DNA from 3 places in the Pseudarthrobacter sp. S9 genome. Region 3 is predicted to be linked to each of the others. Evidence: riboswitches for the same ligand, from Rfam matches in the RefSeq annotation. Region 3 holds a riboswitch; each other region holds the start of a gene.
The links. A riboswitch is a leader RNA that binds a small molecule or an ion and turns the genes downstream of it on or off. The one in region 3 is predicted to bind cyclic di-AMP.

Region 1 (9,148 bases), 150 kb from region 3:
AGGCCGGCCGGGCCAGGGCGTCCGCCAGGGCGGCGCGTCCGGCGGCTGCCGTTCCCGGGACGTCGTCGGGGTCCAGGATGTCCAGCATCCGTTCCAGTGCGCGCAGGATCTCGTGACGGCGGGGCAGCTCCATGGGCAGCTCGTGCATGAGCCCGCCGAGCGCCCGGATGTCCTGCTGCAATTCCCAGACTGTCTGGTTGAGCTCGGCGATGACGATCCCGCCAAGCCGGTACTTCGGCTCGCTGCCCGACGTCGCCTTGTCGCCGTACGGCGTGGCTGCGAACGTCCAGCCCTGGGACAAGTCAGGGTTTGCCGCGGCCTCGACGTAGAAGTCCACGGCCATGCCGCTGCCCAGGAGTTTCAGCGGGATGTACTGGTTCCGTGGCGAGATCGCTTTGATGATGGTTCCGTCGGGCCGCCAGGCGATGCCTTCGCACTGGAATCCCGGGAGGGCGCCGCCGAAGCCCAGGTCCACGAGGACTTCGACCGAGGTGTCCGCCGCCGCGCCCCAGGCGTCCGGCACTTCACCCTGCAGCCTCAACCATTTGGTGCTCCAGGGCCGGCCCCAGGCCGCGCCGTGCTCCTGGGGGGCGAACTCCTGCCGCAGGGCCTCCGACACCGGCACCGGCTCGTCCGGCGCGTCCCAGCTGCTCAGCGTCAGCGGCACGCTGCGCGGGTACAGCGCGGGAACGATCCGTTCGCGCAGAAAGCGGTCCAGCCGGACTTCCGTGAGACGGCGGTCGTCGTGCAATGTGATCCTCTTTAGCGCTGGTGGAGGAAGCCGGGTCGCATCCAATCGATGGATAAAACTTACTTCGCGCGGAGGGGTTTAGCCAAGGACGCGCTATCCGGTCACGGACGCAGGAACGGTCACGCGGCTGTGGCCGGCGTACACATTCAGGGACGTGCCGCGGCTGAAACCGGCCAGGGTCATCCCGCTGGCCTCCGCCAACTCGACGGCCAGGCTGGAAGGGGCGCTAACGGCTGCCAGCACGGGGATTCCGGCCAGCGAAGCTTTCTGGACGAGTTCGAACGATGCCCTGCCGGAAACCTGCAGCACGGTTCCGCGGAGCGGCAGCAGGCCCTCGCGCAGCGCCCAGCCCACGACCTTGTCGACGGCGTTGTGCCGCCCCACGTCTTCGCGCAGGCACAACAGCTCGGCGGAGCCATCGACGGCAATCCTGAAGAGCCCCGCGGCGTGCACGCCCCCGGTGACGTCAAAGACTGCCTGGGCCTCCCGGAGCGCGTCAGGGAGGGACGCCAGCGTCGCCAGCGGCACGGTCAGAGGGTCGTCGGCCGGGCTGAAGTGCGAGGACTTGCGCACGGCGTCGATCGAGTCCGTGCCGCAAATACCGCATGAGCTGGAGGTGAAGATGTTCCGTCCGGTGTCCGGCCGGACGACGTCGGGCCGGAGTTGGGCCTCCACCACATTGAAGGTCTGGACCCCGTCGGCGTCTTCGCCGGCGCAGAACCGCAGGGAGACAAGCTGCTCGGGGGTCCAGATGACGCCCTCGGAGACGAGGAACCCCGCCACGAGGTCGAAGTCGCTGCCGGGCGTGCGCATCGTGACGGAGAAGGAGAGGCTTCCCAGCCGGATCTCCAGCGGTTCCTCGACGGCCAGCACATCCTCCCGGTGGCGGACCGGGAATTCGAGGGCCTGCGGTGATCCGTCCAGGACAAATTTGTGCACCTTGCGGCGCTGCGTCACGCGACCCATCAGGGGCTCCTAAGCAACGTGTTGTGCGGACCTTCGGTTGATTCCATCATTGCAAGTGCGGGACTCGGAAGCCAGCGCAGCCAGCGCGGCCTGGCGGAGCGCCGCTCACCCAAGGGCGCTCCAGTCCACCGGACCGTCGTTCGCCGGGGGTTTCCTTGCCGGTCTCCTGGCGGCCGTCTTTGCCTTTGCGGCGGCAGCCCCGGGGTCCGGGATGGGGGCGCCCCACGGGAGCGCGAAGGCGGGGACGGGCTCCCCCAGCTGCACGCCGTGGGGCGGGACAACCAGGACGCCGTCGGCGGCGGCCAGTCCGCGCATCATTCCGGGGCCGGTATGCTGCGCCGGCGACGCCATCCCGTAGAGCAGCCGGAAGGGCATCAGCCGTGTCCGGCCGGGATCAGCGTCGATCGTCGAGCCGCACGGCACCTCGGCGATCGGCGGTAGCGTTCCGTGCCCCAAGGCCGCAAGGAGCGGCGCCCCGATGGTCGAGAGCGCCATCATGGCCGCGAGCGGGTTCCCGGGCAGGCCGAGGATGAACCGGCCGTCCGGCAGCTCGGCCAGCACGGCGGGGTGGCCAGGACGCATGGCGATGCCGTCGATCAGCAGGCGTCCGCCCAGCTCGGCGACGGAGCGCCTGAGGTGGTCCGTTCCGGAGCGGCCGGTGCCCCCCGTGGTGATGACGACGTCGGCGGGCAGGTTCTCCATCACCGGTTCGGCGGCGGGCTCCGCGGACGGATCCCCGGCGGCGGCCGGCCCGGTATCCTCCAGTGCGGCGAGCCATTCGGCGTAGCTGTCGCCGATTTTCACCTCTTCAGTGCAGATTCCACCGAGCATGCCCACCACCCCTGCCAGCTGGGGTCCGAACGTGTCGCGCACCTCGCCCGGGCCCGGCAGGCCCGCGGCGACAACTTCGGAGCCGGTGAACACGAGGCGGACCAGTGGTTTGCCGAGCACCGGAAGGGTGTCGTACCCGGCCAGCGCGGCGAGGGCAAGATGGGCTGGGTTCAGCAAGGTGCCGGCCTTGATCAGCAGCTCGCCGGCGGCGGCTTCCTCCCCTGCTTTCCGGATGTGGTCGCCGTTTCGCGGCTCACCGGGCTTCGCAATGCCGCCGAGCCTCAGGACCGGCAGGCCGTCCTCGTCGGTGCCGATGGTTCCGTTCTCGCTGCGCAGCACGGCCTTCGCCCCTGGCGGGATCAGGCCGCCGGTGGCGATCGGACTCGCCTGGTGCGGGGCCAGCCGCTGGTTCGGCTCGGCCAGGATCCAGGGCCCGCTGCCGTTGACGGCCCAGCCGTCCATGGCAGACGAGGCATAGTGCGGCATGTCCTGCAGGGCCGCCGCATCCGCCGCCAGGGTCCTGCCCAGGGCCTGCCGGAGAGGCACGGGGGCCGCGGGAATGGCGGTGGCACAGTCAAAGGCGAGCTGCCGGGCCTCATGCCAGGTGTGGGCCACGTGCCGGTGCTGCCCCGGCTCGGCCTCCGCAGTCCCGTGGCCGTGAGGGGGTGCAGGCGTCATGCCCCGGGAGCTTCGGCGGCCGCGTAGTCCTTGGCGAGCTGGCGGGCCACTCCCATGGCGGCCTGCATGGACACGGCGTCGGTGGCCTGGCCGGAACCTGATGCCAGTCCGGCGGCAAAGCCTGCGATAAACGTGGTCAGCGGGGCGGCAGGGCGCACCACGGAATGAGCCGCCACACCGGCCAGGGCCAGGACCTCTGTCACGTCAATCTCGACATCCTCAAGCTCCAGGGCCTGGAGCAGGGCACGGCACCAGTCTTCCAGTGTTTCATCCTGGCTCTTCACCGTTTGCCTCCAAAGTCGAGTTCAGCTGCGGAGCTCCGGACCGGCCGTCTGGATCGTGGCCTTGAACCGGGCCGGATATCCCTAGGGCGGTGGCGTCATCCCAGGTATCCACATCATCCGTGGAACCGGAGGGGACTCGAACTTCCCGCACCTCAAGACTAGCAAGAAGGGCGAATACCGAAGCGTTCTCGAGGGCTCCCCGGCGCGCGGCGTCCGCGACGCAACGTTGTAGCGCAACTGTGCCATAAAAGCCCAGTAGGGGTTGCCTGCGCCCATCGCCGGAGACGGCCATGACGCCGTCGGTCTCCGGCGCATCCTCCCGGGCTGGCGTGGCGGACAGGGCTGTACTGTCCGGCCCGTCGCCTTCCAGCGCTTTGATGAGGGCGCGGACAGCGGACTCCACGCGGGGCATGTCACAGGCCAGGACCAGGGTGAGGGGCGCCGGACCGACTGCCCCGCCTCGGGCTGCATGGTCCGCCGCCACAGCGGACAGCCCGGCAGCGATGGCGGCGGCCGGACCCGCGAAGGGAGGATCCTCGCGGCAGTTCAGGACGCCGTCGGGCAGGTTCCCCGGGTCAGGCCCGACGACGACGACTCCCCTGGCGCCGTGCGCGGCCCGCAGCGAGCGTTCAAGGAGGGTGGCGCCGTCGTAGACCAGCCGTGACTTGGGCACGCCTCCCAGACGGGAGGACTTCCCCCCGGCGAGAATGACGGCATCGAACTCCACCGCTTCAGCCTAGCGCGGCAAGGGGTCCGGACCGGCACGCCGCGGGTTCAGGCGGCAGGTTCAGGCGGCAGGTTCAGGCCGCAGGTTCAGGCCGCGGATTCGGGCAGCAGGAACGGATCCCAGGCCGGAGTCGGCTTTTCGAGTTCCTTGATCTGCCAGACGGTGCCCTTCGGCGGCGCGGGAGCAAAGCCGAGTTTCCAGCCCATCTCGCCGGGCGTGTGATCACCCTTGGCGTTGTTGCAGCGCAGGCAGGCGGCCACGAGGTTTTCCCAGGAATCCGCACCGCCCCGGGACTTGGGCTGGACATGGTCTATGGTGTGGGCAGCCTTGCCGCAGTAAGCGCAGCGGTGGCCGTCCCGGCGGAGCACGCCCCGGCGGCTGACAGCCGTCATCGTGTTGTACCGGGGCCGGATATAGCGGTTCAGCAGGATCACGGACGGGCGGCCCAATATGTCCTGGGGGCCGACGACGGGATCGTCCCCTTCGGCCACCACGCTGGCCTTTCCGGTCAGCACAAGGACAAGCGCCCGGCGGAAGGTCACTACCGCCAGCGGTTCATATCCAGCATTCAGAACGAGCGTGCGCATCCGCATACCTCTTCACGGCCGCACCCGCCAGGGGCACGAGGGCCGGCTGCCCTCTGCATGGTCAGGCTATGGATCGACAACACAAGAGTAAACACTCAAGTGCCGGATCACCGAATTTTTTTCGACCGCGCCGGTCCGTGCCCCGGAAAGTTCATTCCGCGGCAACACAAAAGACCCCCGCCACCAGGGCGGGGGTCCTTCGAAAGTGCTGGGGCCGTGTTTAGCCTTTGTCTTAGCCCGTGGCTTAGCCGCCGACGCGGATGAAGACCGGGCCGGAGCCGACGTTGGCGCTGTACAGGGCGGTGGTGCCGCCGTTCCAGCCGCCGTGGACGGCCATGCCGTTGCCGACGTAGACAGCGATGTGGGCCATGCCCACGCCACCGTTCTGGTAATAGGCGAGGTCGCCCGGCTGTGCCTCGGCGGCGCTCACGGTGCGGCCCAAGGACAGGTAACCTGCCGGCCAGCCGTGGTAGTGGATGCCCGCTGCGGCCAGTGCGTTGGTTACGAGGGCGGTGCAGTCCTGCCCGACGCCGATCTGTGCATAGGCAGCGGCGGCGATCGTCGCGCCGTTGCCGCTGCCGATGCCTGCCGGTGCGCCGACGGACGCGGATGTTCCGAGCTGCGCGCCGCCGGCCTGGGCGTCCTGGACCTTCACAGCGGGCTTCGGGGCCTCGACGACAGGAGCCGGCGACGTGGTGACGGCGGGCTTCTCGTAGGAGATCGCGATGGTAGAAGCAGCCGAAATAGTTGCCGGAGCAGCTGACTGGACTTCGAGGGCGGAAGCGGAGGTGGATTCGCGCTGAACGTTGGTCTCAGCAGCGTTGGCTGCGATACCGCTGGTCAGAACCAGGCCGGATGCTGCGGCGATGACTGCAGCCTGGCGGCCCATGCCGCCGGCGTTGTCGCCGACAGCCTTGGCAATGACAGCAAGCGAGTTGGTCTTGGTGACCTCGGCGCGGTGCCGTGCAATGGTTGCACGAGTAGTCATTAAGTTCTCTCTTTCGTGATCCTTGGACCGCGCGTTTTCAGGCGCGGAATGAGGACGCTCCGGCATCTTGGGGGTACGCCGGATCGCCCCGAATGGGTTACTTAGCGAAGGGTGTACTGCGAAGACACGCCAAAAGCGAGCAGGTGCTTGGCCTGCTGTCCGGACTCAGTGGAGAGTGAGTCCGCGGAGTGAGCTCCAATCCGGGCGCCGGCAAGGGCAGCACGGGAGTTGGATTTCAGCGGGCTCCGAAGAGCCGCGCAAGCGCGATTATGCGCAGCATTGTGGCGTGAAGACACGAAAGTAGCCTCTCCCAATGCCTGCGAGGTGAGCTGTCGGATTCGGATGGGAGTCACCCGGCCGCGCTGCTTCCTGGGAAGCTTTGCGACTTAACCCCAAGGTCTTCTTTCGAAGACCAAAATTGGTTCCCCCGCCCCTGCCAGACGATGTGATGCGATCGGACCTTGAGCGGTGGCAGAGCTAGGCAATCCACTCAAGAGCGCCAACTTCGGAAAAGTTGGCGTGCTTCAAACGCTACAGGAGTCCGGACTCAATGTCACATTCAGATCACGGCGTGTCACAAGAATTCGAGAGTGATCCATCGGCTTACTTAGAGCCAGCCGAGCGGGTCAACGACGTCGCCGTTGACCATCACTTCGAAGTGGAGGTGGCAGCCCGTGGAGGCGCCTGTGGTGCCGCTCATCGCGATGAGGTCCCCGCGGGAGACCTTCTGGCCGACGCGCACGGAGGATGAGGACAGGTGGTTGTACGTGGTCTCCAGGCCGTTGCCGTGATCGATCACGATGCGGTTTCCACCGCCGTAGGGGTGCCATCCGGAAAAGGTGACGGTGCCGCTGGCGGCTGCGTGGACGGCTGTTCCGCATTGGGCGGCGTAGTCCTGGCCGCGGTGGAACTCGCCCGCACCGCCCGTGATCGGGCTGACGCGGTAGCCGAACGGCGAGGCCGTGACCATCTGGTCCAGCGGCGCACCGAGAGTGCCGGCCGATGCCGCGCGGGTGATGCTGCCCACCGACTGGGCGCTCAATAGCTGCTTGAGTTTCCCGTCCGGGTCGCCCTTCGTGGTGACGGCCGTGCGGCTGAAGTCGACCTTGGCTGCGGCGGCCGCCGTGACATCCGGCTGCGCTGCGGCGGCGACCGATCCGGACAGGCCGGCGCCCGTGGCCATGACCGGGCTGGTGACGGGGACGGTTACGGTCAGGACCAGGCCCGTGGCGGCCAGTGCGATGCCGGCCTTCTGTCCCACACCGCTGGCGGCGGCAAAGTCCGTTACCTGGCGGAACGGACTGCGGCGGCCCCGGCGTTCGTCGCGGTGCGCGTCACGTGGGCGGTCGGCCATTGGGGCGACAACCGGGCGCGGCTCCGGAGCGGGACCGGTCGCGCGACGACGGCCCCTGGCGGTCTGGGTAGTCAAGAACGGTTCCTCTCTGGATAGCCTGCGAAGTTAGCTGTCGGATTCGGGTCAGAGAGATCAAAGACCCGGTCCGCCGTGGCAAGCAGCCAGACACTGAGGCATCTTGGGATGCCTCGGTGGAGTGTGCTTGCCGCTGACGGACTTCACCCCAAGGCTGCTGTTGAAGCAGCCGCAAGTGGTTCCCCCGCCCCTGCCAGAAGGTGTTTCTGCGACTGATCCGCTGGCAGGGCTCGGCTTCGGATCAGGTAACGCTTTGGTATCGGTACTGGCCACTAACTATAGGTGATTAAGCCGCCCGGTAATAATTCCGTAATCACTTTTGTGCACAACTCATCGGTCATCCCATGAGCGGCGAGTCAGGGCAGGTTAGACGACCGTTACAAACACATGGGCGGCGACTTCGGGAGGCAACTCCAGGGCGCCTTCGATATCCGGGACCCGGACCGAGATGTACTCGCCGACCCGCTCCAGCGAGATCACGGCACCGGGCCGGATGCCGCCCTCATCAAGCTGAACCAGCAACTCCGGCTCGACCTGGATCGGCTCCGCCAGACGGCTGACCGTGATCCGCGAATCCGCACCGTAGCCGGCCATGGCGTCCAGCAGGTTCACCACCCCGTCCGTGTAGGCCCGGGACGGCTGGCCGCCGAGCTCCGCAAGTCCCGGGATCGGGTTTCCGTACGGCGAGACGGTCGGGTGGTTGAGCATCTCGAAAATCCTCCGCTCGACGCGTTCACTCATCACGTGCTCCCAGCGGCAGGCTTCCTCGTGGACGTAGGCCCAGTCGAGGCCGATCACGTCGGCGAGCAGGCGCTCGGCGAGGCGGTGCTTGCGCATGACTCCGATAGCGCGTTTCCGGCCGGTTTCCGTCAGCTCAAGGTGGCGGTCGCCCGAAACAACCACCAGTCCGTCGCGTTCCATGCGCCCGATGGTCTGGGAAACGGTGGGGCCGGAGTGGCGCAGCCTTTCGGCGATGCGGGCGCGGAGGGCGACGATGTTTTCTTCTTCAAGTTCCAGAATGGTCCGAAGATACATCTCCGTAGTATCGATCAGATCCGTCATTCAGCTCAGCTCCTCGAGCGCCGTCCTTGCGTCATTCCCACCGTACCGCGTGCAGGATGCGCCCTGGCGAGATCCGCCGTACGTTCGCAGGACATCTTAGCCTATTTTGAATTACTCCGGATAATCTTCCGGGCGTCGGCACTGGCCGTCACAGTCCCCTCGTTGAGCGTCGGCGTATCAACCGCGAACCAGCCGCGCACCGCCCGCACCGGTGCCTCAATGACTGGACTGTGACGGACCCTTTTCCGTATCGCCCGGGGCTTTCAGGCAGAATGAAAAGGAGTCTTCGTTGCAGCCACCCCTGCCAGGCCACCTCCCAAGCCACGCTACGTATCAGCCGAAAATTGGAGCCACTGTGAGCGACACCAGCATCACGATCCCCGCAAACCTCCTGCCCCAGGACGGACGGTTCGGCGCCGGACCGTCCAAGGTCCGGCCGGAACAGATGGAGGCCCTCGCCGCGGCGTCGGCGAAACTGCTGGGGACCTCCCACCGCCAGGCACCCGTCAAGAACCTTGTCGGCTCGGTCCGGACAGGGCTCAGCGAGTTCTTCCGTGCCCCCGAAGGCTACGAGGTCATCCTCGGCGTCGGCGGCTCCACGGCGTTCTGGGACGTCGCCAGCTTCGGCCTCGTGGACAACAAGGCACAGCACCTGTCCTTCGGCGAATTCGGCTCGAAGTTCGCCTCTGCCACCAACAAGGCACCCTTCCTGGCCGCCTCCTCCATCATCAAGTCCGAGCCCGGCACCCGGCCGTCCGCACAGGCGGAGGCCGGCGTCGACGTTTATGCGTGGCCCCAGAACGAGACCTCGACCGGCGTCGCCGCCCCGGTCAAGCGCGTGGCCG
Region 2 (9,148 bases), 1.9 Mb from region 3:
TCCTGCCCTGGGGCGTCCAGCTGCTCAGGCGCCGCCGCAGCCGCGCTGAGGACATGGCACGGAATAATAGCTGACATGACAACCGCCGACCGGCCATCGCTCCTGCTCGTCGAGGACGACGCCGTGCTGGGACCGCTCATCGCAGAACTGCTGGAGACGGACTACCGGATCCGGCTGGTCGCCAACGGCCAGGACGGTCTGCATCTGGGCCTGACGGAGACCTGGGACGTCATGGTCATCGACCGCGGGCTGCCCGTGATGGACGGAATCACCCTCATCGCGGCGTTGAGGTCGAAGGGCATCTCCACACCGATCCTGATTCTGACCGCGCTTGGCGACGCGGACGAGAAAGTCAGGGGTTTGGACGCAGGCGCCAACGACTACGTGACCAAGCCATTCGACGCCGCAGAACTCGCGGCGCGCCTGCGCGCGCTGACGCGCACCTTCTCTCCGGCCCGCGCGGCGCCCGTGAGCATCGGCAACTGGGAACTCGATCGGGCGTCGCGCTCCGTCCGGTCCCTCTACGGGCCCGTGGTGCCCCTCACGGCGAAGGAGGGCGACCTGCTCGCGGCCCTGGCCACGGAACCGGGGCGGGTCTTCACCCGGGACGAACTGCTCGCCAGGTTATTCCACCCCACAGACCAGCCCGGCGTGATCGACACCTATGTCCACCACCTCCGCCGGAAGATCTCCAAGACCGTGATCCGCACCGTCCACGGCGTCGGCTACCAGATTGGCGACGCCGATGAGTAAGCCCATGAGGAAGAGCGGGCCGATGGGCGGCAACCCGGACCAGTCCACGCTGCGCAGGGCCTCCCTCAAAGTGGCGTTGCGGATCAGCGCCGCCTGCGCAGTGATGGTCCTCTGCATCCTCGCCGCCACCGCCATTTACCTCATGAACCAACTTGCACACCCCGGGGTGCCAGGCTCCACGGCAGCGGGGCCGGCCTACACGTACCTCGATTCCAAGGACCTGCTCGAAGCCATGATCATCGCAGGGGCATCGGGGATCGTGTTGGCCGGCGTCGTCGGGTGGCTGAGCGCGCGCAGCGCCATCCGACCCCTCGGAGAAGCACTGGCGCTGCAGCGCCGGTTTGTCCAGGATGCCAGCCACGAACTGCGCACGCCCCTGGCCATCCTGGACACACGGATCCAGCTCACCCAACGCGACACGACGCCGGGCTCAAAGCAAGGCCAGGCCCTCGCCCGGATCCGGGAGGATGCGGCAACGCTTACGGAGATTGTCAACGAACTGCTCCTGGCAGCAACCTCTGCCAGGCCTGATCCTTCCGCGGCACCGTCCGACCTGGCCTACGTCGTCGCCGCCGTCGCCGAGAGTCTCCAGCAACTGGCGGGCCAGCGGGACGTGCTTCTGGATTTTTCCGCCGACGGCCGGCCGCTGGCACGGATCGACCAAAACGCTCTGCGGCGCGCGGTGCTGGCCCTGGCGGATAACGCCCTCGCCCACACTCCACCCGGCGGACGCGTCACCATCAGGACGGTTACAGAGCGGAACCAGGCAGTCATCACCGTGGCTGACACGGGGTCCGGGATCACGGGCGTCGATCAGGCCCGGATCTTCGACCGCTTCGTGAGGACCTCCCGTTCCGATGGAACACGCGGACAGAGAAGCTTCGGCATCGGCCTGGCCCTCGTCCGCGAGATCGCCACGGCCGCCGGCGGCACCGTCGACGTAGCCAGGACCGGCCCCGAGGGAACCGTCATGAAGATCGAGCTTCCTCTGGTCGTGCGCTGAGTCCCGGTCCCGGCAAAGGAAAGACCGGTGATCGGATGCCCCCAAAGGCATCCGATCACCGGTCTTATCCGCACCAGCATCTAGCCCCAATGGGGCTTAAGCTTAGGCGCGGACGAAGGTCACGCCGCCGGTAACGGTGAGCCAGGACAGCGGGTGCACGATCGTCTGGTTGGACCCGTTCATGCCGCCGCTGACGACCTGGCCGTTGCCGGCGTAAATGCCGACGTGGCCGGCCTGGACCACCATGTCACCGGGCACGGGAGTCCCGACGACGGTGCCGTAGTTCATGAACTGCATGGGGCCGAGGTCGCCGACCGGCTTGCCGGCTGCGCCGAGCGCCTTCTCCACCATGGCTGTGCAGTCCTGGGTGATACCCAGCTGGCCGTAGGCGGCGGAGAGCATGGCGGCGTTGAGGCCGCCGGCTGCCGGCGCCGCGGCGGGGGCCGGGGCGGCCTGGACCTGCACCGAAGCCTTGGGGGCTGCCGCCTGAGCTGCTGCGGCCGGGACCGCAACAGCCGGCTTGGGCTGCTCGATGACGGGAGCGGCCGTGGAGGTGACGGCAGGACGATCGAAGCTGATCTTGACGCTTGAATCGGCGCTGACCGGCGCGGCGACCTGGCCCTTGACATCAATGGACGACGCCGGCGCGGAGTCGCGCTGCACGGGGGCTCCCGCTGCGTTGGCGGCCATTCCGCTGGTGAGGACCAGACCGGATGCTGCGGCGAGGATGGCGGTTTGGCGCGCAAAAGTATTGATTGAAGACATGAATGTAGCCTCTCCCAATGCCTGCGAGGTGAGCTGTCGGATTCGGATGGGAGGCACCCGGCCGCACTCGGGGCCCGTCGTTGCGGGCTCTGTGCGGCTTCACCCCAAGACCTGCAGACGAGCAGGTCAAAAGTGGTTTCCCCGTCTCTGCCGGACGTTGAAGCGAATGGGCCCCGGGCCGCGGCAGAGTTAGGCAATCGGCTGGGGAGCGCCCGTATCGGAGACAACAGGCACTTATCCACCGTAACGCGGACCGCAGGCTAATGTCACATTCAGGTAACGGCAATCACGCTGCCGTCCGGTATTCCCATAGGGACGGCGGCTCTTCCGAGCATAGGATGATGCCGTCAGCATGTCCCCGAAGCGGAGGCCGAAATGAACAGCCACTGTGTTGCCATCTGCCAGCTGAGCAATCAGCCTCAGGAGGATTTTGATGTCAACACCGAGCTGCTGATCCTGGAAGGCAAGGACGTCCATGTCTCGACGTGGGACGCGGAACCCCGGGACGGCGGCTTTGACGCGCACGTCCTGAATGACCGCGTCGACGCTCTCGGTTTCATGGTGGTCACGGACTGGGAGTTCCTGGACGGCAAGGCCTACGCGGTGGTGGAACGGCGGACAGGCAGGTAAGAGCGCTGGCGGGTGGACGGGACTAGTCTCAATCCATGGCGAAGGAATCCAGGAAAAGCGACGACCCGGCCCCGGTTTTCTGGCTCGCGGAACCCGAGGAGCATGATTACCCGGCCGCGGAGCGGTACCTCACGCTGCTCACGGGCGCCGCCGGCGCCGCCGCCATCGTGCAGTCGTTGCGCAATGCGCCGGTGACGCATCAGCTCGCGAAAGACATTTTGCGTGCCTCTGGGCTGCCGCTCCTGACGGCCGACAACCCCCACGTCGCCGCTGATCTGGCCAAGATCGCCGCCGGCAAGGAGCTGTCCCCGGTGCTGCTGGTCCGGGGAGACCTCGACGCCGGCATCGCTGCCCAAGTCGCCGACGGGTACCACCGGATCTGCGCTTCCTTCCTGACCGACGAGAATACGGACATCCCCGTGAAGCTGGCAGATCCGGCGGCCCCGGGTCCGGCACGCCGCGGCGCGCCGTGACGTTCCTGTCCCTGGCGCTGATCGCCGTCGTCGCCCTGGCCGGCCCGGTGCTGGCGCTACGGGTGCGCTGGCGGCTGCCGGTGGTCTTGGGCGAACTGCTGGCAGGCATCGGGATCGGGCAGACGGGGCTCGCGCTGGTCGACTCGGGCGATCCCACCTTCAACCTGCTGGCGAACATCGGCTTTGCGCTGATGATGTTCGTGGCCGGAACCCATGTGCCGGTCAGGGACCCGCAGATTCGCTCCGCCCTCGGGAAGGGGTCCCGCCAGGCCGCCGCTGCTGCGATCGCGGCTGCGGTCATCGGAACCGGGGTGGGCCTGGTCTTCGGCACCGGGCATGCTCCCCTGTACGTGGTGCTGCTGGCGTCCTCGTCCGCTGCCCTGGTCCTGCCGATTGTTGATTCCCTGCGCCTGGGCGGACCCCAGGTGGTCGCCATGACCGCACAGGTGGCCATCGCGGACATCGCCTGCATTGTGGCGTTGCCGCTGGTTGTGGATCCGCCCAACGCCGGCCGCGCCGCGCTGGGTGCGCTCGCGGTGGCGGCGTGCGCAGCTGTGCTCTTTTTCGTGCTGCGCTGGCTGGAGCGCAGCGGCATCCGCGGGCGCATGCACCGGCTCTCGGAAAACCGCAAGTTCGCCCTGGAGCTCCGGATCCAGCTGGCCCTGCTCTTCGCGCTGGCAGGGGTGGCGAACTTCGGCCACGTGTCGGTGATGCTGGCCGGCTTTTCCTTCGGCCTGGTGGTCGGCGCCGTCGGCGAGCCGAGGCGGCTGGCCCGCCAGCTGTTCGCCGTCAGCGACGGCTTCCTGGGGCCGGTTTTCTTTGTCTGGCTGGGGGCGTCGCTGAACCTGAGGGACCTCGCCGGGCGCCCGGACATGATCGTTTTGGGCCTGGCCCTAGGGGTTGGAACGGTGCTGCTCCACTCCGGACTGGGGGTGCTTGGGCTGCCCCTGCCTCTGGGGGTTCTTTCCGCGGCACAACTGGGGGTGCCGGTTGCCGCGGCGAGCATCGGCACGCAGCTCCACGTGCTGCTGCCCGGTGAGGCGGCGGCCCTGCTGCTGGGCGCCCTCGTCACGATAGCCGCGAGTGCAGCCGCCGGATCGCGTGCCGCTAGGACTTTCTCTCAGCCCGCGGCCGGCGGAGACGCCAAACCCTGAACTTCGGTAGCTGTCTCCGGACGCTGCGCCGTGGCATCACTCGTCGACGACTGAGAAGTGCAGTTCCGGCCTCTTCTTCGTCATCTCATCGAGCACAAGGGAGATCGCTTCCCGGACCTCGGGCCCGTCTGCCCGTTTCCTGCCTGTCGCCGGGGACTCGCCCAGCACCGTGCAGGCGTGGCGGACAAATCGGTCCCAGTCCCCCGCGCCCGTTCGCAGCGGCCGGAGCGGGGACAGCAGGGCGGCACGGCGGAGCCAGACGTCCGGTTCCCGCACCCAGCGGTCCAGCACACTGTCCGCCCGCACCATGTCCGGCCTGTCCAGTCCCTCGAGCAGGGGTCCGATCACGTCGACGGCGAGCGGGTCGACGAGCGCGCGCACGTGCGCCTGCCGCACGAAGCCCTCTATCCGGGTCAGGTCCGAGTTGGTCAGAAGCGGGACATTGGATTGCAGCAGGACCACCGCCGCGAGCCGGCGCTCAAAGACGGGCACAGCCCACAATTCCGAGCTGAGCGCGGTGATGTCATCATGCAACAGGCCGGGATAACGGCGGCCGGCATCCCGGATCGTCCCGCGCACCGCGCCTACCGAGGCGCCGTAAAAACGCAGATCGCCGCCCAGACGGGACTGCGCCTCTTCTGCACGGCTCCACGACCCCTCCCGCTGCAGGGAGAGGTCGATGAAATCGCCGGCGTCACTCACTCGTCCATTCTTTCCCGTCGGCGGCGGGCAGGCGAACCCTCTGCCTAGACTGGCAGTGTCATGTCGTCCGAACGAAAGCGGTTTCCGTAACCATGCACCCCAAGCTCGCACTCGCCGTCGCACTGTCCGCTGTGATGCTGGGGGTGGCGTCGTGCGCGGCACCCGCGCCTTCGCCCGTGGGCAGCTCGAAGACGACGTCCTCCGCCGCCGGTTTTGCCTTGGACACCGCCGGCGCCCGTGAGCGGATCGCCCAGGCCGGACTCGCAGTCCTGACGGCGGAGGGAAACGTGCAGCATTTTCACGCCCACCTTGATGTGCTGAAGGACGGCCAGCCCGTTGCTGTGCCGGCCAACATCGGCATCACGGTGGGCCCGGGCAACAAGCCGGACGGCATCTCTGCCCTGCACACGCACGACACCAGCGGCGTCATCCACATCGAGTCGCCCACCGCGGGGCAGGTCTTCACGCTCGGGCAGCTCTTGACGGAATGGGGCGTGCTGGCGGGCGGCGGCGCCGCGGGGACGGGGAGCGGGCCGCTGGGCGGCTGGACCGCCTATGTCAACGGCAAGAAGTACGACGCCGGCGTCCGGGACGTCCCGCTGAAACGCCACGATGAAATCGTGCTGTCCTTCGGCGCGTCGCCGGCAAAGATTCCGGCCTCCTACGAGTTCCCGCCTAACGAGTAATACGGCGGCGGCGGCGCAGTTAGCGCGACGCCGTTGGCGCGACTCCATCATTACCGTCGTACCCCTCTGGCAGAGTTTAGTTATGGAAGCCATGAGGGAGTTCGCACCCTTCCAGGACACGGCCCGGGAAGCCGGCCAGACCGCGCGGCCTGGCTTGGACGCCGCTTGCCTGGATCGTGCACTCTCCTTGCTCCAAACTGTGAGCTCGACGGCGGTGGAGGACGCAGCGCTCCGGGGATTCCGCGCTGCCTCGGACTTCGCCGACCGGCTGGAGGAACTCTCCCGGACGGTGGAGTATCTGCAGATCGTGGCGGCCGGGGCCGTGGACCGGACCCGGAACCGGGCCGCAGCTTCCCCCGCGTCGGGCAGCAAGGGCTGGACCACCGGCTGGCGCGAGGATCCGACCACCAGCCCGGCCGGCAGCACCGGGAATCCGGACACCTCCGCAGGCCCGGACGCTCCCGGAGCCGTTGACGACGCGGGAGTCGATGACGGCTACCGGAACACCACGGAGTTCCTGCGCGCGCGGCTCCGGATCAGCGCCACGGAGGCCCGGCGCAGGCTGTCCCTGGCCGAAAGCATCCTGCCGCGCCACGGCATCGCCGGCCGGCTGCTGCCGGCCGCGCGCGCGGAACTGAGCGCCGCCGTCAGCTCCGGTATGGTGGCTTCCCGGGCCGCGACCACCATCGCCCTGGCCTTGGACCGGGTCCGGCACGCGTGCGACGCCGACGCCGCGGCCCGGATGGAACACGCCCTGACGCGCACCGCCGCCGAGAACGATCCCGACTTCCTCGTCCAGGTCGCACGGCGGTGGACCGACGCCCTGGACCAGGACGGCGCCGAACCCTCCGAAGAACTGCTGCGCCGGTTCCAGGGCGCCTTCATCCGCCGGACCCGCCACGGCCTCCACCACCTGGAGATCTACGCCACCACGGACCAGTTCGAACAGCTCGTGACGGTCATGAACACCGCCACGAATCCGCGCAGCAACGTCCAGGACGGGCCGGAGAGTACGCCAGGAGCGGCCGGCCTGGATCTCCGATCCCGGCCGCAGCGACTCCTCGACGGCCTCGTCGGCGCCTGCAAGGCCGCCCTCGCCGCCGGCACGCTGCCCGCCGCGGGAGGACTCCGTCCCCAGGTCATGGTCACCATCGACTACCGGGACCTGCTCGCCCGGCTGGGACACAGACGCAACGGCGGCAGGCGACACTGCCGCCGCGGGCCGGACACCGGAGCACACCGGCACGCTGCTGTTCACCGGGCCCGTCACAGCCTCCACGGTCCGGAAGATCGCCTGCGACGCCGACATCATCCCGGTCCTCCTCGGCGGCGAACGCCAGATCCTGGACATCGGCCGGACCTCCCGGATCTTCCCGCCGCACATCCGCAAGGCCATCACCGCCCGCGACCAGGGCTGCGCCTTCCCCGGCTGCACCCTCCCCGCACCGTGGTGCGAGGCCCACCACATCAGCTACTGGTCCCGCGGCGGGACCACCAGCACGGATAACGGCACACTCCTGTGCAGCCACCACCATCACCTCATCCACAAGGAACAATGGAGCATCCAGATCCGGACCGGGATCCCGTGGTTCATCCCGCCACCGCACCTGGACCCGCGCCAGGAACCCCGAAGAAACCACTACTTCAGGACATGAAGCAGCACTGCCGTCCGCCATTCGGGCTCGACGGCGTGTCGTGGATGGTGGCAGGGGGGAAGGGGCGCCGAGAAGCCTGGCGACACGGATCGTCACGGACCCCGGCACCGGCCAGCTCGTCACCATGGACTCCGCGCACGGCTCTTCCCGTCCGGGTATCGGCCCGCGACACGGCATCGAACTCCATACCCATACTGGCCACAGCTACCAGGCCACTGCTCCGCCGCCCCCCGGTACAGCCTTCATAGGAAAAGTCGGTGCGCTCCCTGAAACGCTGACGCCCATGACCGTACGGCAGAGCCGCGAAGTCCGCCGTCGGGCCAAGGCGCTCCAGCGTTCCTGGACAAGCCGGCGGTTAGCCGCGTAGCAGGGCGTCCGCCGGTGATGGTTCACCCGAAAAATCTCTGGCACCGGCGGCTCGCGATCGTTCTTCGCGAACCTGCGGAGGTCCGACCTACGATCTCATCTCGGTGTCATCGGCTTGCTTGCTAAGGTAACGATCAAGTAACGTTGGCGACTGGCCGTGAAGGCCTGGCCCTAATGCAGGGCCCCGGATGCCCGAACGCAGGGCCCGGTTGCGCCGATCGGCGCCTGCTCGCTCCGGCCCCCGTGGCAGGGGCCGGATGATGCTTCCCGCGCTCGTCATCGCCCTGGTTGTGATGGTCGTGTGCGTCAGTCCTAAGCCCGGAGGGGTTCTTTGTTCAAGAAAATAGCCATCGCAATGACCATGGGCGCACTGTCCCTGACGGGGTGCAGTGTCGCTCCCACGACAGATGGGTCCGCCCCACCATCCCAGGCCGGCCACGCGTCAAGCCCTGCGGCCGCCGCGTCGTCTGCCGCGGCAACGCCCGAATCATCAGCACCGGAGAGCGGGGCCGCTGCCGAAACTCCGGCGTCTCCCGCTGAAGCAGCGTCGGGCGAAGCAGCGCCCGAAGCAGCGACCGCGGCAGCTGCAGCAGCACCAGGCACAGCACCGGCCGCGGGTGCGGGTGCGGGTGCGGCCGGCGTCGAACCGGTCTCAGCAGGCACTGCACAGGCAGCCACCGCTGCAGGCCCGACGCCGGCCGTCGCCGCTGCAGCCCCGGATCCGGTCGCCCCGGCCGTCAACCAGGCAGCAGCCGCCTCGACGGGTGACGGCCCGCAAGCTGCCGCCGCCTTAGGCTGGGGTCCGGTCGTTGCCGGTGACGAGTTCTCCAACACTGGTGCACCGGACTCCACAAAGTGGAGTGTCTTTAAGGGAACCGGGCATGCCGGCAAGGGCGTCCGCAGCCCCGCCGCCTGGTCCGTTGCCAATGGTGTGGCCACGGTCAGCGGCGACGCAGCCGGT
Region 3 (9,148 bases):
GACATTGCGCAGGGTCTTATTGGCCCGGTCGACGCCCTCCTTGATGGCGGCGTCGAACGAAGTCTTGGAGTTGGCGCTCAGGGTGGTGATACGTGCAACAGACATGGTTCCTCCCAATAGTCGGATCAACGATCCGAGCCTACGCCGGAGGCCTAAAACGCAACAGGGCCAACCAGCCACGGAGGCACATGCACGACAGCTCCGGAGCCGGACGCACGAAAGCGGTATTCCGCGTGGTGCCGCATCGCCGACTGAGGAACGAAGGAGGTGTCTAAGGCACGGCGGAATGCCGCTTTCGGGCGATTCGCGCTAAGGAAAGGCTAGATCGAGTATTCCGGAGCGGCCCAGACAATAACCTCGGGGTGCTCGTAGAAGCGGTAACCCTGGCCGCGGACGGTGCGCACAGTGTTGGCGAGGCGTCCGAGCTTGGAGCGCAGGCGGCGGATGTGGACGTCGATGGTGCGCTCGTTCGGGACCTCTTCGGCGTTGCGCCACAGACCCTCAAGCAGCTCGTCGCGGCCCACGGTGCGGGTGCCGTTCTCCACGAGGTAGTTCAGGAGCTCGAATTCCTTGAACGTGAGGTTCAGGGATTCGCCGTCGAGGTGGACCTCACGGCGGGCAAGGTCGATCAGGACTCCCGAAGGCCGCGGGTCCTGCGGCTGCTGGAGTCGTGCAGTCTCCGCACGCTGGCGGGCGCCGGCGGTGGGGTCACCGAAGGTGGAGCGGACGACGTCGAGGGCGGAACCCGGGGCGCTGGCCGGCGCGACGGCGACGGCCGCGTAGCTTTCGGCGCCGGCAACCAGGGACTGTGCGTAGGCCCGGATCTCCTGGGCGAGCTTGGCGATCGAGGTGCCGGCAGCCGCCGCGGTTTCCTCGTCGATGCCCATGTACAGCACGAAACCGCGGGCGACGTTGTCGCTGGCGACCGGACGGACGGGGCTGCCGCTACCCGGGGCAATCACGGGCGTGGGTGCAGTGGACTCTGCGGGCGGAACAGCGCGGAGCTGGCCGTAGGAGTCCGGGTTGTATCCCTGTGCCGCATAGCCGGGGGCAGGGAAGTTGTTGGTGGGACCGGCGGCGGCGAAGGCGGGACGGCCGCCAAAGCCCTGACGGATCCCGGAGGTCTGGCCGGCCTTGCTGGCGTTACGGACGGAGATGTGGACGTATCCGGATGCAACTGACATGGATTGCTTACCTCAATGTGAATGGCCGTCATCGCGGCTCGAATGCTACTTTTCCCCGCAATGAAAACTGGGGAGGGGCGCCCGACGCTGGGCTGGGGCGAATGCCTAGAAACTCTTGGGGTGTAGGAGTTAGGCGTACATTCGACAACAGCGCATCTCGGTATCAGCGGGTGGGCTGATCCAGGAAGCTGCGGCTGCAGGTGCTGTTGAGTTCTTGTTCACAATTGAAGTGTGCAACGTAACAATGCGAACTTGCAAGTAACAATGGACCCAAGGTTCCACATAGTGAGACAGAATGCCGGATTGTAGCGCAAATCACAATTCTGCCGGGTCATTAAAACAACAAGTGTTTTTCCAACCGGCCGGTCAGTAGGGGACTTTGTCCGAATATTCTTCGCTTTCACCCCGACTTCCATCAAAATCGTTCACTGTAAGGGTATGTGGTAGAACCGCACTCGCCCCGCCCGCGCCTGTCCACCATTCCACGGAGTGGCCAGGCCGCAGGCCCCGCAGGACCCGTCGGCAGCGGCCACTCCGGCTCACGCGGACCCGGCGGCTGGAATCAGCCTGAGTTAAAGGTGGGGCTCAGTGGGTCTCGGTGGGTCTCAGTCGGCACTCGGTTGGGGCTCAGATGGGACTCGGTCGTGTTTCAGCTGGCCTGCCCCGTGGACGTCTGCGCCACCACCAGGACCGACTCTGCCGTGTAGTCCGAGCCGTCCTTGGCCGCAACGATCCGCACGGTCCCGCCGGCGACAATGTCCGCCAGGCTCAGCTGGCTGCCGGTGCTCCCTCCGGTCTGCTGGCGTCTCTGTTGCTGTTTGCTCACCACCACGTCCCCGCCCAGCGCGTAGCTGCGCGTGAGGCCGTCGCTGCTCGTGACGGTGACTGACGTTGAGCTGACTTCCGAAACCTTGCCGAGCTGCTCGGCCTTGGTGACGTACTCGCTTCCTTGCAGCACCACGTATTCGGCGTGCACAGCCGCGGAAAGTCCGCCCGCTATGCCTCCCATCCCGCCTGCGGCGAAGTCGCCAGGGGTGCCCTGGCCAGGCATTCCGCCCCCGGGGAAGCCGCCCTGCGACGATCCCGTCCCGCCTTGGGCGGAGCCCGGACCGAGGCCCTGCCCGCCGGCGCCGGCGAACCCCCCGGCCGCGCCGCGCGCCGTTCCATCAGCTGCCGCGGAACTTGTCGTCAGGGCGTAGACCCCCACCCCGGCGCCGGCGGCGAGCACGACTGCGGCCCCGGCGACAACGAGCCCCCGCTTCAGCGTCCAGGGTTTGGTCCGGGCTTTGGCCGTGGAGGCCCTGTTGGGAGCGGTCCCCGGCGCACCCAAGCCCTGGGCCGGCGCTCCCGGCCCCTGCGGGGGCGCACCCCATCCGGACGCGGACGGCGTCGTCGATGTCGACGGGGGCGTGCCCCAACCCGGCGCAGCCCCGGGCACCGGCTGCCCGGCGTCGTACGGCGTGGTCGCGTGCGGGGTGTTTGCCGGCGTGGCCAGGGGGGTGCCGTCGGGGGTGGTTTCCGGGACGGGTCCGGGATGCTGACCGCTCATGGGGTTCTCCTTCAGGTGCGGGATCGGTGTTCTTCCCAGAGTGCTGACGGATCCTGTGCCCGGGCTGTGCGGCTCAACAGGCCCGGCTGTGACCTGACAGCCGTGACCTGCCCGCGTGCCCGGAAAGCCCGCACGGGCCCCGCACGGGCATCGCACCGGCACCGCGCTGCCATCCAGCTCGCTAGGCTGGGATTCACAGGTGCCGCACAGGGTCCCCAAAGCCGCATCTAACCGGCAGAACGGAGAGTTGTCCCATGGCCACTTCGCACTCCATGACCAACAACCTTCCCCAGCTCACGCATCCGGACGGCTCCCCCATCCGCGCACTGGTGGTGGACGATGAACCCAGCCTTTCCGAACTCATGAGCATGGGCCTGCGGATGGCCGGCTGGTCGGTCGCCATCGCCGCCGACGGCCCCGAGGCGGTCAAGCTCGCCAAGGAGTTCCGCCCCGATGTGCTGGTCCTCGACGTCATGATCCCCGGGTTCGACGGCGTCGAACTTCTGGGTAGGATCCGCGCCTTCGCACCCGAGGTGCCCGCCCTGTTCCTGACCGCGAAGGACGCCGTCCAGGACCGGATCACCGGCCTGGCGGCCGGCGGGGACGACTACGTCACGAAACCGTTCAGCATGGAGGAAGTGCTGCTGCGCCTGCACCGGTTGGTCCAGCGCTCCGGTGTGGCCGCCATGGACACCGCGGAGCTGGTGGTGGGCGACCTGGTGCTCAACGTCGACACCCGGGAAGTCACGCGCGCCGGCGAGGAACTGCATCTCACCGCCACCCAGTTCGAACTCCTGCGCTACCTCATGGAAAACCCCAAACGCGTCATCAGCAAAGCCCAGATCCTGGACCGGGTCTGGGACTATGACTTCGGCGGACAGGCCAACATCGTCGAACTGTATATCTCCTACCTCCGCAAGAAGGTCGACGCCAACCGGGCGCCCATGATCCACACGGTGCGCGGCGCCGGCTACGTCCTGAAGCCGGCGGATTGATCCGTGCCCACACTCTCCGGTGAGACCCGGGCCCCCGGGCGCGACTGGCGCAACCCGTCCACGTGGCATCTGCGCACCCGCCTGGTCCTCGTGGCCATGGCCCTGCTGGTGGCCATCTGCGGCGCCGTGGGCCTTTTCAGCTACGCCTCCATGGACCTGTTCCTCACCCGGCAACTCGACACCCAGCTTGACCAGGCCTCCGGACGGGCCCGGGAATTCGGCCGGCCCGTGCCCGGAAATCCCGGCCGGCCCGACCCGCTGGAGGCTCGGGGGCAGGGCGTCGGTACGCTTAACGCCCGGATTCTGGACGGCGCGGTCAGCAGCGCCGGCTTCCTCGCCGGGGACGCCAGCCGTAAGGGCCTCTCCCCCGACGACAATCACGTCCTCGTGGCGCTCACGCCGAACGGCGTGCCCGTGGACCGCACCCTTTCCACGGGCGCGTACCGTCTCACGGCCGTGCAGGCCCCCTACGGCGACGTGATCGTCACCGGGCTTCCGCTGGCGGAGAAACAGAACACCCTGGCCTCGCTGGTCTGGACCATGGTGGTGGTGTCCGCGGGTGGCCTCGTGCTGATTGGCCTCGCCGGCACGGCCTTGATCCGCCGCACCATGAAGCCGCTCGAACAGCTGTCGGAGGTGGCCACCAAGGTCTCCCGCCTTCCGCTCGACGCCGGCGAGGTGGCACTTGCGGTGCGGGTGCCGGCGTCGGCCGCCCATCCAGGCACGGAAGTGGGCAGCGTGGGCTACGCGCTGAACCAGATGCTCGAGAACGTTTCCAACGCGCTCGAGGCACGGCAGCACAGCGAGATGAAGGTGCGCCAGTTCGTGGCCGACGCCTCGCACGAGCTCCGCACTCCGCTCACCGCCATCCGCGGCTACACCGAGCTGATCCGGATGACCGAGCACTTCACGCCGGACGGCCAGAAGTCCCTCGCCCGCGTGCAAAGCCAGTCCGAGCGGATGACCACCCTCGTGGAGGATCTGCTGCTGCTGGCGCGCCTGGACGAGGGCCAGCCGCTCAAGGTCGGCGACGTCGACCTCACCCAGCTGGCGATCGAGACGGTCAGCGATGAGAAGGTCATGGCCCCGGACCGCATCTGGCAACTGGAGCTCCCGGAAGAGCCCGTGGTGGTCCGCGGCGACGGGACGCAGCTCCACCAGGTGCTGGCCAACCTGCTCTCCAATGCGCGCAAGCACACCGGACCAGGGACCACCGTGGTCACCGGCGTGATGCGTTCTGCCGACGGCAGCGCCGTCGTGACGGTGACCGACAACGGCAGCGGAATCGCCCCCGAGTTCATCGGCCGGATCTTTGCACGCTTCGCGCGGGCGGACGCCGCGCGGAGGAACCCGGCGGCCGCGACGACGGCGGCAGTCAGGTCTGGGGCAGCTCCTGCCGCCGGGGCTGGCACCGGAGCTTCTGCCGGTGCTCCTGCGACGACGGCGGCTGCGGTACCCACCGCCGAGGGGACCAGCGGGCTGGGGCTGTCCATCGTGCAGTCCATCGTGGAGGCCCACGGAGGAACCGTCGAAGTCACGTCCCGGCCGGGCCGAACGGAGTTCGCCGTGCGCCTTCCCGCCACGCCGCCGTCGGCGTAGTCCGGCACCCTTATCCGGTGGTGCGCAGGCGCAAGCCGACGCACCGTCGTCGTGATTCCTGTTACCGAAATGTGACTTAAGCTTCCAACTCCTGTAGCGTTTTTGGAGTGCGGCCTCCATTGGTGCCGCATATCCGGACGGACGCCAAACTCTGCCGCTTCCCGGATTCCGCTGGACCAGGCAGAGGCGGGGGACCCAGAGTTCCCGGGCATTCTGCACACATGCGCCCTTGGGGTGAAGCCGACACGTGAATTTCCGTGCGGCCGGATGACCTCATCCGAACCCGACAGCTAACTCCGCCGGCGTTGAGAGGCGATCATGACTGAATTCAAGGCACAAACACGCCCCGAGGGCGTTTCACGGACATCGGGTTCCACAAAGTCGCGCCACCGCGCCGAGCCAGCCCAGCCCGCGTCCGCCCTGTCCCGGTTTGCTGCCGGAATCGGCACCACCGGCCGCCGCGCCGCCGTCGTCACTGCCGCCTGCGCGGTGCTGATCGGGGTCGGCGCCGCCGGACAGGCATCGGAGACAGCCGCACCAAACACCAGCGCCGTCAGCGCCGCGAGCACTGGTGCGGCCACCACCAGCGCCGACCCGCTGACGAAACTCAACTTCGAGAAGGTACGGGTCGCGGCGCAGCCTGGCGCTACCGCCAGCGGCAGCGTCGCGCCCCAGTCATCCGAGGTGAAGCCGGCCGAAGCGCCGGCCCCGGCAGCACCGGCCGCTCCCGCACCGGAGCCGGCTGCCGCACCGGCGCCGGCTGCCGCACCGGCGCCGGCTGCCCCCGTGGCCGTCGATGACCCGGCCGGGGCGCAGGCCTACGCCGCCGCCTCGCTGGCAACCTACGGCTGGGCTCCCGGCGAGATGCAGTGCCTGATGAAGCTCTGGACCAGGGAGTCCGACTGGAACACGACCGCCACGAACGCCAGCAGCGGCGCCTACGGTGTGGTCCAGTCGCTGCCGGCCGAGAAGATGGCGAGCGCTGGCGCCGACTATATGACCAATTACAGGACGCAGATCAACTGGGGCCTGAACTACGTCAAGCAGCGCTACGGGTCCCCCTGCGGTGCCCTGAACTTCCATTACGCCAACAACTGGTACTGAGGCCGGACGAAGCCCGCTCGGACATTGTTCGCATCAGCCGGAGGCCCTGAATCCATGGATTCGGGGCCTCCGGCCACATTGAACGGCGGGCGCTGAACTTCCACAGGCGCTGCACAGCTTGACCCTAAAGCCCTCATAAGGGCCGGCGGGAAAGTTGAGCCATGACGTTCACAGACCAGGACACAGGAACCCTGCCGCACTCCATGGCGACGCCGGCCGGGCTCGCCCTGGCCGCCCCGCCCCTCACGGGTCCCGCCGCCGGGCCCGTCGACAAAGCAGGCAGCCGGCGCTCCCCCGTCGATACCCGCACCACCGAACCGGTGCTGGATGTCACCATCCCGGTTTTCAACGAGGAACGGGACCTGGAAGCGTGCCTGCGCCGGCTGCACGCCTATCTGCTGGGTTCCTTCCCCCACAGCTTCCGGATCACCGTGGCGGACAACGCCAGCACCGACGGAACACTGAAGACGGCAGAACGCGTAGCCCGCGAACTCCGCGAGGTGACCGTGGTCCACATGGCCGAAAAAGGCCGTGGAAACGCACTGCGCAAGGTGTGGCTCGCCTCGCCGTCGCCGGTCCTGGCGTACATGGACGTGGACCTGTCCACCGATCTGGCGGCGCTCGGACCCCTGCTTGCGCCGCTGTTCTCAGGGCACTCGGATTTGGCGATCGGGACCCGGCTGACGCACAGTTCCCGCGTGATCCGCGGGCCCAAACGGGAAATCATCTCCCGCAGCTACAACTTCCTGCTGCACTCCTTCATGGGCGCCCACTTCAGCGACGCCCAGTGCGGGTTCAAGGCCATCCGCGCGGACGTGGCCCGGCAGCTCCTCCCGCACACCCTGGACAACGCCTGGTTCTTCGACACCGAACTGCTGGTGCTGGCCGAAAAGTGCGGACTGCGCGTCCACGAGGTACCCGTGGACTGGACCGACGATCCCGATTCCAGCGTCGACATCGTCCAGACCGCCCTGGCCGACCTGCGCGGCATGGCCCGGCTGAGCCGCGACCTGGTCTCGGGCCGCATCCCTGTCCCCGAGCTGCGCGCCGCGCTCGCCCGCGGCCCCCTCGCCGCGTCCTCCCGCGCCCAGGAACAAAGCCCCGGCGGGAGCCTGTTCGGGCAGTTGGTCCGCTTCGGCAGCATCGGACTCGCGTCAACCCTCGCCTACCTGGCGATCTTCCTGCTCTGCCGCGGCCTCATGGACCCGCAGCTCGCCAATTTTCTCGCGTTGCTCACCACGGCCGTGGCCAACACCGCCGCCAACCGCCGCTTCACCTTCGGCATCCAGGGCAACAGCCAAGTGGCGCGCCACCACTTCGAGGGCCTCCTGGTGTTCGGCCTCGGGCTGGCACTGACCTCCGGCGCACTCGCCCTGGTGCACGGCGCCTCCGCCGGCCCGCCGGACCGCTGGCTTGAGATCGTCACGGTCACCGCGGCGAACCTCGCCGCCACTGCCGTCAAGTTCCTGCTCTTCCGGCTGGTCATCTTCCGCCAGTCTTCCGCCACCGGGGCACCCCCGCGGTTCCGCCGCCCGGCGCCACAGACGCTTCCCGCCCCCACACAGAAACGGCCAAGTAAATGACCGCCACGATCAGCTCCACCACCGGATCCCCTGCCGGCTCCGCAGCGCCGAACTCCCCGACTCCGGCACCGGACCCCCAGGCGTCAACACCACAGAGCCGCCGGGGCCGCGTGCTGTTCGGAAGCCAGCCGCACTGGGTGCGGCCCTCGGCGGCGCTGCTGCTGGCCCTCGCGGCTGGGCTGTACCTCTGGAACCTGGAAGCCACCGGCTACGCCAATTCCTTCTACGCCGCGGCCATCCAGGCCGGCACCAAGGACTGGACGGCCCTGCTGTTCGGCTCCCTGGACGCAGGCAATGCGATCACCGTGGACAAGCCGCCGGCCGCCCTGTGGATCCCGGCCCTCGCCGGGCGGATCTTCGGCTTCTCGGCACTGAGCATGCTCATTCCGCAGGCGCTCATGGGCGTGGCCGCCGTCGGACTGCTCTACCTGACGGTCAAGCGGGTGTCCGGCCCGGCCGCAGGCCTGCTGGCCGGCGTCGCCCTGGCGCTTACGCCGGTGGCCGCACTGATGTTCCGCTTCAACAATCCGGATGCCATGCTGACCCTGTGCCTGGTGCTGGCCGCCTACCTGACCACCAGGGCCATCGAGAAGGCCGGCTGGGAGTGGCTCGCCGCCGCGGGCGCCGTGATCGGCCTGGCCTTCCTGACCAAAATGCTCCAGGGCTTCCTGATCGTGCCCGGGCTGGCCCTCGCCTATCTGTGGGCAGCCCCCGCCACGCTGGGGCGCCGGCTGCTGCACCTGCTGGCTGCGGCCGCCGGGATCGCCGTGGTGGCCGGGAGCTACATTGCAGTGTTCCAGCTGACCCCGGCCTCGGCCCGGCCGTACATGGCCGGCTCGGAGAACAACAGCTTCCTGGAGCTCACTTTCGGCTACAACGGCCTGGGCCGGATCACCGGTTCCGGCGGGGGCATGCCGGGCGGCGGAGCGGGCGGCGTTGGAGCGGGCGGCGTTGGAGCGGGCGGCGGCGCCGGGATGCCCGGCGGCGGAAACGTCGGTTTCGGCGGAGCCGCCGGGATCACCCGGATGTTCGGGGCCAGCTTCGGCGGGGAGGTGTCCTGGCTTCTGCCGGCGGCCCTGATCCTGCTGGCCGCAGGGCTCTGGTTCACGCGGCGTGAGGCACGGACCTCGAAGA

Region 1: it holds a riboswitch for cyclic di-AMP, as region 3 does, so the genes downstream of both, ACQCSY_RS05095 (NlpC/P60 family protein) here and ACQCSY_RS05790 (hypothetical protein) in region 3, are expected to answer to the same signal.
Region 2: it holds a riboswitch for cyclic di-AMP, as region 3 does, so the genes downstream of both, ACQCSY_RS18950 (hypothetical protein) here and ACQCSY_RS05790 (hypothetical protein) in region 3, are expected to answer to the same signal.

What each region holds. Positions count from the first base shown of each region.
Region 1 covers NZ_CP189576.1:1,089,128-1,098,275, forward strand. The annotation lists gene ACQCSY_RS05065 (alpha-mannosidase) at 1-751, opposite strand, end outside; gene fdhD (formate dehydrogenase accessory sulfurtransferase FdhD) at 845-1,717, opposite strand; gene ACQCSY_RS05075 (molybdopterin molybdotransferase MoeA) at 1,823-3,226, opposite strand; gene ACQCSY_RS05080 (DUF6457 domain-containing protein) at 3,223-3,510, opposite strand; gene mobA (molybdenum cofactor guanylyltransferase) at 3,494-4,237, opposite strand; gene ACQCSY_RS05090 (HNH endonuclease) at 4,324-4,824, opposite strand; gene ACQCSY_RS05095 (NlpC/P60 family protein) at 5,069-5,812, opposite strand; cyclic di-AMP (ydaO/yuaA leader) riboswitch at 6,113-6,282, opposite strand; gene ACQCSY_RS05100 (M23 family metallopeptidase) at 6,420-7,241, opposite strand; cyclic di-AMP (ydaO/yuaA leader) riboswitch at 7,246-7,462, opposite strand; gene ACQCSY_RS05105 (metal-dependent transcriptional regulator) at 7,608-8,303, opposite strand; gene serC (phosphoserine transaminase) at 8,659-9,148, shown strand, end outside.
Region 2 covers NZ_CP189576.1:3,936,408-3,945,555, reverse strand. The annotation lists gene ACQCSY_RS18965 (VTT domain-containing protein) at 1-74, shown strand, start outside; gene ACQCSY_RS18960 (response regulator transcription factor) at 76-753, shown strand; gene ACQCSY_RS18955 (sensor histidine kinase) at 758-1,756, shown strand; gene ACQCSY_RS18950 (hypothetical protein) at 1,859-2,521, opposite strand; cyclic di-AMP (ydaO/yuaA leader) riboswitch at 2,526-2,696, opposite strand; gene ACQCSY_RS18945 (hypothetical protein) at 2,897-3,151, shown strand; gene ACQCSY_RS18940 (hypothetical protein) at 3,187-3,624, shown strand; gene ACQCSY_RS18935 (cation:proton antiporter) at 3,621-4,778, shown strand; gene ACQCSY_RS18930 (DNA alkylation repair protein) at 4,815-5,480, opposite strand; gene ACQCSY_RS18925 (hypothetical protein) at 5,573-6,166, shown strand; gene ACQCSY_RS18920 (DUF222 domain-containing protein) at 6,249-7,673, shown strand; gene ACQCSY_RS18915 (HNH endonuclease signature motif containing protein) at 7,561-7,821, shown strand; gene ACQCSY_RS18910 (glycoside hydrolase family 16 protein) at 8,543-9,148, shown strand, end outside.
Region 3 covers NZ_CP189576.1:1,241,672-1,250,819, forward strand. The annotation lists gene ACQCSY_RS05765 (dodecin family protein) at 1-105, opposite strand, end outside; gene ACQCSY_RS05770 (winged helix-turn-helix domain-containing protein) at 321-1,184, opposite strand; gene ACQCSY_RS05775 (hypothetical protein) at 1,834-2,733, opposite strand; gene ACQCSY_RS05780 (response regulator transcription factor) at 2,988-3,728, shown strand; gene ACQCSY_RS05785 (HAMP domain-containing sensor histidine kinase) at 3,732-5,327, shown strand; cyclic di-AMP (ydaO/yuaA leader) riboswitch at 5,487-5,647, shown strand; gene ACQCSY_RS05790 (hypothetical protein) at 5,646-6,431, shown strand; gene ACQCSY_RS05795 (glycosyltransferase) at 6,593-8,014, shown strand; gene ACQCSY_RS05800 (glycosyltransferase family 39 protein) at 8,011-9,148, shown strand, end outside.